Regions from separate parts of the Rhodomicrobium lacus genome, predicted to be linked through region 2. Evidence: riboswitches for the same ligand, from Rfam matches in the RefSeq annotation. Region 2 holds a riboswitch; each other region holds the start of a gene.
What was found. A riboswitch is a leader RNA that binds a small molecule or an ion and turns the genes downstream of it on or off. The one in region 2 is predicted to bind cobalamin.
Positions count from the first base shown of each region.

Region 1: another riboswitch for cobalamin. It lies ahead of EK416_RS00895 (TonB-dependent receptor plug domain-containing protein); the one in region 2 lies ahead of EK416_RS15630 (FecCD family ABC transporter permease).
Region 3: another riboswitch for cobalamin. It lies ahead of metE (5-methyltetrahydropteroyltriglutamate--homocysteine S-methyltransferase); the one in region 2 lies ahead of EK416_RS15630 (FecCD family ABC transporter permease).

Region 1 is NZ_RZNF01000002.1:39,742-43,012, forward strand. Features, by position in the region: gene EK416_RS00895 (TonB-dependent receptor plug domain-containing protein) at 1-1,200, opposite strand, end outside; cobalamin riboswitch at 1,305-1,494, opposite strand; gene EK416_RS00900 (hypothetical protein) at 1,772-2,095, shown strand; gene rph (ribonuclease PH) at 2,491-3,204, shown strand; gene EK416_RS00910 (hypothetical protein) at 3,191-3,271, opposite strand, start outside.
Region 2 is NZ_RZNF01000012.1:1,362,425-1,365,695, reverse strand. Features, by position in the region: gene EK416_RS15640 (Fic family protein) at 1-258, shown strand, start outside; gene gluQRS (tRNA glutamyl-Q(34) synthetase GluQRS) at 280-1,152, shown strand; cobalamin riboswitch at 1,202-1,399, shown strand; gene EK416_RS15630 (FecCD family ABC transporter permease) at 1,554-2,537, shown strand; gene EK416_RS15625 (ABC transporter ATP-binding protein) at 2,534-3,271, shown strand, end outside.
Region 3 is NZ_RZNF01000012.1:1,667,676-1,670,946, reverse strand. Features, by position in the region: gene prpC (bifunctional 2-methylcitrate synthase/citrate synthase) at 1-84, shown strand, start outside; gene prpB (methylisocitrate lyase) at 94-1,002, shown strand; cobalamin riboswitch at 1,064-1,257, shown strand; gene metE (5-methyltetrahydropteroyltriglutamate--homocysteine S-methyltransferase) at 1,357-3,271, shown strand, end outside.

The DNA of each region.
Region 1 (3,271 bases), on a different contig from region 2:
GGCTGCTGTGGCCCAGCTCGTCACCTTCGCAGTACCCAGATAATCGACCTTCCAGCGGTCCCCGTCATAGGAGTCGGCAACGATGGAGCCCATGCCGGGAATGGCGTTCCAGTTGTTATCGTATGCGGCGCTCCAATATCTCGTATCTCGATCAAGCCGCATTCCCTGAAGCGAAACGGTATTGACCAAAGCGCCATCGAAGAGCGTCACCTCGGTCCCCAGACGGCCGGATTGCTGACTCGTGAGAGCCTGTGTCCCGGGCCATCCATCCTTCGCCAGACCATATCCGTCATAGGAACTGTCGTATTTGAGGTTTGCATCAACAGAACGCGCGGCAAAGAATACCTTCACCTCGTTCGACACCTTATATTCGCCGGACCCGCTGAAGGTCAGGTTTCGATAGCTGTCGTCTTCGCTGCCAAGCGCGGCGGCCGAAAAGCCGTCGCTGCGCACGCTCTGGACCGTGAAGCGGGCGTAGCCGTTTTCGGTGCCGTAAGCCGCGCTCGCGGTTCCGCGCTGTGTATTATAAGCGCCTGTTTCGCCTGAGCCCGAGAGCGATGCTCCAAGTACGGGGCGTGCCGTATCGATTGCAATGACGCCGCCGACCGCCTGGCCGCCATAGAGCAGGCTCTGCGATCCCTTCAGCACTTCGATGCGTGCGACGTCCCCCGCGAGGACGTGCTCAAGAGCCGTGGAAACCTGTGTGCCGGTCGGATCCGATACGTCGATTCCATCGACGAGCACCTTCACATTGCGGCCGTAGGCGCCCCAGATCGAATAGGTGCTGGTGCCGCCCAAGCCCGTCTGCGCCACGGAAACGCCCGGCACCTGCGCGAGGTAATCCTGCACGTAGGTGCGGGACTGCGCCTCGATCTCGTCGCGCGTAATGACCGTCACCGCGGAGCCGACCCTGGAGATGTCGGTTGCGACGCGGTTCGCGGAATAGATCACGTCCTTCGACGGCTCGCCGGGAATGGCATCCGGCGCGGGTTCGGCGGCACCCTGCGCAACGGCTGGAGCCTCCTTCTTTTTCTTCGGAGCGGCGGCTTTCTTCTTCTGCTTTTCGGCCCCGTCCTTCTTCACGACGACGGGCGGCAGGGTATCGGAACGGGCGGCGGTTTGCGCCTGCGCATTCGCGGCAAACGCGACAAGGCTGACGAAAGCGACACAGGAGCGGGCGCGCGGGTATAGAGCGGGCATATTGGGCCTCGTGGAACGTGACACGTCACCACGAACCAAAGTCAGGAACGCCGCGTTGAGCGGATTCCAAGCCCCCATCAGGACACCCCGCCCGACGTGTTCGCGCGTGACCACGGCTGATGGCAGGTCTCCTGGCTCACGGGTCAAAACTCAACGCCGCCTTCCCGGTTTCCCAGTGGCCTTTGGCGCATCGCTCGCCGCTTACAGTTGCGGGGGCAGCCGCGGATTACGGACGTCGTCCCTCACCGCGTTCCCTATTATCCTCATCGGAGGACCATCGGCTTAAGGCATAGCTTGCATGAAGCTTGCGCCGCAATCACGCAAATGCCGCAATTCGGCATGTTACGCGCAAGCTGTGGCGCGTCGGCCACAAGCTGTTCAAGCATGCAACAGTTGGCGCAAATAGCCGTAGCTCCAACGGCGCCCGCTGCCGCTTGGGGGGCGCCGCATGAAACGCATGATTAACGCTGCCCTGCTAGTTTTACGAAAATCGTCTCGTTGCGTGGAGGGAGGCGCTGGCATGGCAGGCGCTGAAACCGAAAGTACTGTTGCGTCAAAGGGAGTGGGAGGCATGACGTGTGCTGATATCACGCGTTTTGTAATTATCATCAGCCTCGGCGTACTGGCTTTCATCACATTTCTGGTCGCGGGCACGCTTATCGGGCTGATGTGGCTCGACAGCTGGTCCTGCGGGCAATGCAAACAATATCCGGCGGGAATTTACATTCTTGGGGTTCTCGGGCTTCTGATCCTCGGCTCGATGGGGCAGGAGGCGGGCGAAGCGCCGGAGACATGGCGCAACTGGGTCGCCGCTCATATCCAGACGCTGATCATCCTCGCGCTGATCCTTGTTACCTTCGTGCTCGTCGTGAACTGGTGGTGGTGGTTCGGCTAGACGCGGCTTTGTGCGGCGGCGCCGCGCCTCGCTCGTGGACCGAAAACTCGGAAGCAAAAGACGCGTTTCGCAGGTGCCCACGACTGGCGGCGACGGCGCAAAATTTGAAGATCGGAGAGGCAGCTTGAACGGTCTGAGGCCCGCGCTTACCGAAGCGAACGCAATGTAAGCGACTTCGCTCGCGTGCGTCTGCGGCATTTGGCGAAGGATCAAAGCGACGCGGGGGCGGCCGAAAGCCGTTGATACCCGAAAAACGCTGGCCTACTGTCCGCTACGGCGTTCGAATAAGGATGCCCAACTTCACAATCGAGCCGGGTTAAACCGCCCGGCTGCGGTAAGGTGAGACTTATAAAAGGGCCTCGCGCAAGCAGCGCGCCCGAAAAGAAAGAAATTGCATGCGCCCCTCGAAACGGCAGGCCGGCGACCTTCGCCCCGTGAGTTTCCAGCGCGCCTTTTCGCATCACGCGGAAGGATCGTGCCTTATCAAGTTCGGCAACACGCATGTGCTTTGCACGGCGAGCCTCGAAGACCGCGTGCCGCCGTGGCTGAAAGGGCAGGGACGGGGCTGGATCACGGCCGAATACGGCATGCTGCCGCGCGCAACCTCCGACCGCACGCGCCGCGAGGCGACGACCGGCCATCAGTCCGGACGCAGCCAGGAAATCCAGCGTCTGATCGGGCGGTCGCTCCGCGCCGTGGTCGATCTTCAGGCGCTCGGCGAACGCCAGATCATGGTCGATTGCGACGTCTTGCAGGCGGATGGCGGCACGCGCACCGCGTCGATCACCGGCGCCTGGGTCGCGCTGCACGATTGCTTCCAGTGGATGCGCGCACGCGACATGCTGCGCGGCGAGCCCATGAAGGACAACGTCGCGGCGGTCTCCTGCGGCATCTACAAGGGGGAAGCGGTTCTCGATCTCGATTATCCCGAGGATTCGGATGCCGAGGCGGATGCGAATTTCGTCTTCACCGGCAAGGGTCAGATCGTCGAAATTCAGGCGACGGCGGAGAAGGGCGCGTTCTCCGAGGAACGCATGGCCGAGCTGACCGCGCTCGCGAAGAAGGGGATCGCCGAACTCGTGAATCTGCAGAAGCTTACGGTTCTATAATTTCTGTATCAAGGGCGGCAAAATCGCCGCCCAACCATCCAGCTTGCGGGAGATCGAACGGCTTATT
Region 2 (3,271 bases):
GAGAGAATAGTCAACTCAGGCAGACACGCAGCAAGTGTGTTCACTGTGTATGACTTCATGAAGAGGTATCCCGTCACGAACACAACCCGAATAAAGGATGACTGCGATCTTGCGCTTCCAACCGTGTTGCGCGCCTTGAACGCTCTTGAAAGTCTTGGCATCACAAAAGAAGCCACAGGAAAGGGACGACATAAAATATTCGTTTATGATAGATACCTATCTATTCTCAATCAAGGCGCGGAACCTTTCGCTAATTAGTCGAGCGCGACGGGTTGCGGCATGACCCATATCGGCCGCTTCGCGCCCTCGCCCACGGGGCCCTTGCATTTCGGCTCGCTCGTCGCCGCCGTCGCGAGCTATTGCGATGCGCGCGCTGCGGGCGGACGCTGGCTCGTGCGGATGGAAGACATCGACCCGCCGCGCGAGATGCCGGGGGCGGCGGCGCGCATCCTCGCGCAACTTGGGGCTTACGGTTTCGAGTGGGACGGCGACGTGTTGTTTCAGAGCGGGAGGCTCGATGCCTACGCGCACGCGCTCGAAACGCTCAGGCGCGCGGGAAACGTCTTCTGGTGCCGCTGCTCACGGGCCGATCTCGCCCGGATCGGCGGCGCGGTCTATCCCGGCACATGCCACGCCTTCACGGCGCCGCGCGACGATGCCGCCGTGCGCCTCCGCGTTCCCGCTGGCGTCGTGGACTTCGCCGATCGCGTGTTCGGTCCGCAGCGCGAGGACGTCGCTGCGACCGTGGGCGATTTCGTGGTGCTGCGCCGCGACGGGCTGTTCGCCTATCAACTCGCCGTGGTGGTCGACGATGCCTTTCAGGCTGTGACCGATGTCGTGCGCGGCGCCGATCTCCTCGACAACACCGCGCGGCAGATCGTGCTGCAACGGCTGCTCGGCCTGCCCGAGCCGCGATACATGCATCTGCCGCTCGCGCTCAACGCCGATGGCAGCAAGCTTTCCAAGCAGACGCACGCGAAGGAACTGCCGACCCCCGCCGATAGCCGCCTACTGTGGCGGGCACTCGCCTTTCTCGGGCAGGACGTGCCGCCGGAGATGCCGCCTGCGCCCTGCGCGGAAATTCTCCGCCACGGGGTCGGGCATTGGAGCCCCGCCGCCGTGCCACGCACAAGCCATATGCGGCTCGCCTGATCGCACGCGACGGGAAGCCCGTCGCATTGCCGTCGCTTTGGCTTTATGATAGGCCGCATCGAGCGCCGGTGCCCGCGCAAGCGGGTGAAACGGGAACGCGGTGAGGGACGCTCGATCCCGATTCCGCGGCTTCCCCCGCAACTGTAAGCGGCGAGCCGTCATCGAAGCCACTGAACGCGTGCGTTCGGGAAGGCGATGGCGGCCACGACCCGCGAGCCAGGAGACCGGCCGGCGCTGTAACTGTTGTCTCGACGCGTGCAAGCGGCCTCCGTCGCATGAAACGCTCTGGACACGCAACGTGCGACGGCGGGTCGGCGGAGGATGTCATTTTACAGGTTCCCCATACGGATTCGGCCGTAAAAGCGGCCGTGCTCGCGCCGCGCCGCAAGTGGCCGGTGACGATGCTGGCGCTCTTCGCGGTGGCGGCGCTGCTGGCCGTGCTTTCGCTCGGCGCGGGGCCGGTCGCGCTTTCGCCCGATACGGTTACGGCGGCGCTGTTCGGCGCAGGGACCGAGCCGCAACGTATCATCGTGCAGGAAATCCGCCTGCCGCGCGCGGTGCTGGCGCTCGCCATCGGCGCGATCCTCGGGCTTTCCGGCGCGGCGCTGCAAGGGCTGTTGCGCAACCCGCTGGCCTCGCCCGCGCTGTTCGGCGCGCCGCAGGCTGCGGCGTTCGGCGCGGTCGTCGTGATCGCAACGGGACTCGCCGATGCGCTGTCTTTCGCCCTGCCGGTGGCGGCGATCGCGGCGGCGTTCGCGTCGGTTTTCGTGCTGCTCGCAGTGGCGGGCCGCAACGCAAACCTTCTGATCCTCATCCTCGCTGGCCTCGCGCTTTCGGCTCTCGCGGGCGCGGGAACCGCGCTCGCGGTGAACCTCGCCCCGAATCCTTACGCCGCGCTCGAAATCACCTTCTGGCTGCTTGGCTCGCTCGAAGACCGGAGTTTCCAGCATGTGGCGCTGGCGCTTCCCTTCATCCTTGGGGGCGCGGCGATCCTGCTCGCCAACAGGAACGCGCTTCGGACGCTGAGCCTCGGCGAAGAGGCGGCGCAAAGCCTCGGCGTGGATGTGGCGCGGCTCCGGCTCGCGGTGATCGCGGGCGTGGCGCTCGGTGTCGGCGGCGCGGTGGCGGTTTCGGGAACCATCGGCTTTATCGGCCTGGTCGCGCCGCATCTCGCGCGCCCGCTCGTCGGCCACGACCCCGCGCGGCTGCTGCTGCCGAGCGCGGCCATCGGCGCGGCGTTGCTTCTTGCCGCCGACATCGCCGTGCGCCTCATTCCGTCGACGACCGACATAAAAGTCGGCGTGCTGACGGCGATCATCGGCGTTCCTTTCTTTCTTTATCTGATCGTGCGCGACCGCCGCGCACTGACGGGCGGCCTCTCATGAGCGCGGCTTATCTCTCGGCGCGCGGTCTCGGTGTCCGGCTCGGCGCGCGCGACCTCATCGCGGATGTGTCGTTCGACCTGCCGCGCGGCTGCCTCGCCGCCGTGATCGGCCCGAACGGCGCGGGCAAGACGACGCTGCTCCGCGCGCTCGCGGGGCTCGTGCCGTCGCGCGGGGAAATCCGGGCGGGCGGCGGCGACGCGGCGGCGCTGCCGATCCGCGAGCGCGCCCTTCGCTTCGCGTATCTGCCGCAAGGCCACGCGGTGCATTGGCCGCTGCCGGTGCGCGATGTGGTGGCGCTCGGCCGCTATCCGCATGGCGCGACCGATCCCGCGAATCTCCCGGCCCGCGACGCCGAAGCCGTCGCGCGTGCCATCGCCGCCGCCGATCTGGGCGCGCTCGCCGACCGCCCCGTCACCGAGTTGTCCGGCGGCGAGAAGGCCCGCGTGGCGCTCGCCCGTATGCTGGCGGTCGAAGCGCCGGTCGTGCTGGCGGACGAGCCCATCGCGTCCCTCGACCCGCGCTATCAGCTCGACGTGATGGCGCTGCTTCGGGACACGGCGCTCGGCGGTGCGCTCGTGCTGGTGGTGACGCACGATCTCGGCCTTGCCGCGCGGTTTGCGGACCGCGTGCTGGTCATGAAAGACGGACGGCTGATCGAATCCGGGGCGCCCGCCGTCGCGTTGTCGCCCGAGATGCTGGCGCACGCGTTCCATATCGGTGCCTTCCGGGCGGAG
Region 3 (3,271 bases), 310 kb from region 2:
TATGTCGGCCCGGAAAACGTAGCGTTCGTGCCGCTGGAAGATCGCGGGCGCACGCCTGCGCCGTCTCCCGCGCGTGCGGCGTAGGGAGCGGACATGCCTTATCTCAACGGTTTCGACCTGCCCGACCAGACGGCGGGCTTCCGCTTCCGCGAGCTTCTGGAGCGTCGGGGCATCCTGAAACTCCCCGGCGCGCATAACGGCATGGCGGCGCTGCAAGCGAAGGCTGCGGGCTTCGATGCGCTCTATCTCTCGGGCGCGGCGATGACCGCGTCCATGGGGCTGCCCGATCTCGGCATCATCACGGTGGATGAGGTCGCGTTCTTCATCCGCCAGATCGCGCGGGCGAGCGGCCTGCCGCTGCTCGTCGATGGCGACACGGGCTATGGCGAGGCGCTGAACGTCATGCATATGGTTCGCACCTTCGAGGATGCGGGCGCGGGCGCTGTGCATATCGAGGATCAGCTTCTGCCGAAGAAATGTGGGCACCTGAACGACAAGAAGCTGGCGGACGCCCGCGACATGGCCGCGAAGGTGGCCGCCGCCGCAAAGGCGCGCCGCCATCTCGTCATCGTGGCGCGCACCGATGCCGCCGCGAGCGAGGGGATCGACGCGGCCGTGGCGCGTGCCCGGCTTTACGTCGAGGCGGGCGCGGACGCGATCTTCCCCGAGGCGCTGACGAGCGCGGCCATGTTCCAGGAATTCGCGCGGCGTCTGCCCGGCGTGCCGCTGCTCGCGAACATGACCGAGTTCGGCCGCACGCCGCACTTCACGGCAGCACAGTTCGAGGCGTGGGGTTACGCGATGGTCATCTGGCCCGTCTCGTCGCTTCGGGTCGCGAACAAGGCGCAGGCGAAGCTTTACGCCACGCTCGCGCGCGACGGCAGCACGGAGGCGATGCTCCCCGAAATGCAGACTCGCGCCGAGCTTTACGACACCATCGGCCTCGCCCGCTACGAGGCGCTCGACGCCTCCATCGTGCGGACGGTGCTGCCGCAAACATAGATCGACATCGGCATATAAAGATGTCGTTATATCGAGATTGACGACGGTGCCGATCTCGATCACACTCATTTTCCGTCGCGGTCTGCGAGCGCATAGCCCGTGGCCAAGAGGGAAGCCGGTGCAAGTCCGGCGCTGCCCCCGCAACTGTAAGCGGCGAGTTTCGGCCCACCCATGTCACTGAGGCAATCGCTTCGGGAAGACGGGCCGAAGCGACGACCCGCAAGCCAGGAGACCTGCCGCGACGAAATCGAAGTCCTCGGGCGGGGTGTCCCGGTGGAGCGGTTGCGGCCCGCCGACTGGCGGCGTTCGCGCGCGTCCCATCACAGCCTTGCCCCAACGCAATGGGGTTAGAACGTGTCTTCCAGCATAAAAATCGCAACGCTCGGCACGCCGCGCATCGGACCGCGCCGTGAGCTTAAAACCGCGCTCGAAGCCTACTGGGCGCACAGGATCGGGGAGAAGGAACTTCGCGAGACAGCGGCCCGGCTTCGCGCCGACAATTGGGCGCGACAGAAGGCAGCGGGCGTGACGGTCATTCCGTCGAACGACTTCTCCTTCTACGATCAGGTGCTCGACACGAGCGTGATGGTCGGGGCCATTCCTGAAATCTACGGATGGAAAACCGGCGGCGTCACCCTCGGCACCTATTTCGCCATGGCGCGGGGATCGCAGGGAGCGGACGGCGAAGGCGCCTGCGGTTGCCCGCACGCGAACCACGGCGCGCCCGCGCAGGAGATGACGAAGTGGTTCGACACGAATTACCATTACATGGTGCCGGAGTTCACAGCGGGGCAACGCTTCACGCTGGCCTCGCTGAAGGCCGTTGACGAATATCGCGAGGCGCAGCATCTCGGCTATGAAACGCGGCCCGTTCTGCTTGGGCCGGTGACGTTTCTCAAGCTTGGCAAAAGCAAGGATCCCGCGCTCGACCCGCTCACGCTGCTCGACGCCCTGCTCCCCGTCTATCTCGACGTGCTCCGCCGCCTCGCCGCCAACGGCGCGGAATGGGTGCAGATCGATGAGCCGTGCCTCGTGCTCGATCTCGACGCCGCCGAGCGCGACGCGCTGAAGACGACCTATCGCCGCTTTGCCGATGCGCTGCCGAGCCTCAAGATCATGCTGGCCACCTATTTCGGCGCGCTCGGCGATAATCTCGATACCGCGCTTTCGCTCCCCGTGGCGGGGCTGCATCTCGATCTGTCACGCGCTCCGCAGCAACTCGACGATGTGCTGGCGAAAGCGCCGCGCGGCCTCGTGTTGTCGCTCGGCGTGATCGACGGCCGCAACGTCTGGCGCGCGGACCTGGCCGCGATCCTCGACCGGCTGGAACCCGTGGTCGCGAAGCGCGGCACCGATCACATACAGCTTGCGCCGTCCTGCTCGCTCCTGCATGCACCGGTCGATCTGGAGCTTGAACGCGATCTCGACGCCGACGTGAAAAGCTGGCTTGCCTTCGGCGTGCAGAAGATGGGAGAGCTTTCCGCGCTCGGCCGCGCGCTCTCGGAAGGCCGTGCGGCAGTCGCGCCCGCGCTCGAAACCGCGTCCGCAGCGCTTGCCGCGCGGCGCGCATCGCCCAAGGTGCATGACGCAGCCGTAAGGCAGCGGCTCGCAGCCGTGACGCCGCAGATGGCGCTCCGTCGCGCGCCCTATGCCGAGCGTGCCGCCGTTCAACGCCGCCGCTTCGGCCTCCCGCTGTTCCCGACGACAACCATCGGCTCCTTCCCGCAGACGGCAGATGTCCGCAAGGCACGAGCCGCCCACGCCAAGGGCGCTCTGACTGAAGCCGAATACGACTCGTTCCTTCGCGAGGAAACCGCGCGCACGATCCGCTGGCAGGAAGAGGTGGGCCTCGACGTGCTCGTGCATGGCGAGTTCGAGCGCAACGACATGGTGCAGTATTTCGGCGAGAAGCTCTCCGGCTTCGCGTTCACGAAGAACGGCTGGGTGCAGTCCTACGGCTCGCGCTGCGTGCGCCCGCCGATCCTCTATGGCGATGTATCGCGCCCCGAGCCGATGACGGTCGGCTGGTGGCACTTCGCGCAGTCGCAGACCGACCGCCCGATGAAGGGGATGCTCACCGGGCCGGTCACGATCCTCAACTGGTCCTTCGTGCGCGACGATGTGGCGAGAAGCGTCGCCTGCCGGCAGATCGCACTCGCGATCCGCGACGAGGTGGCCGACCTCGAAAAGGCAGGCGCGCCGATGATCCAGATCGACGAGGCAGCGCTTCGCGAGGGGTTGCCGCTGCGCCGCGCGGACTGGAAGACCT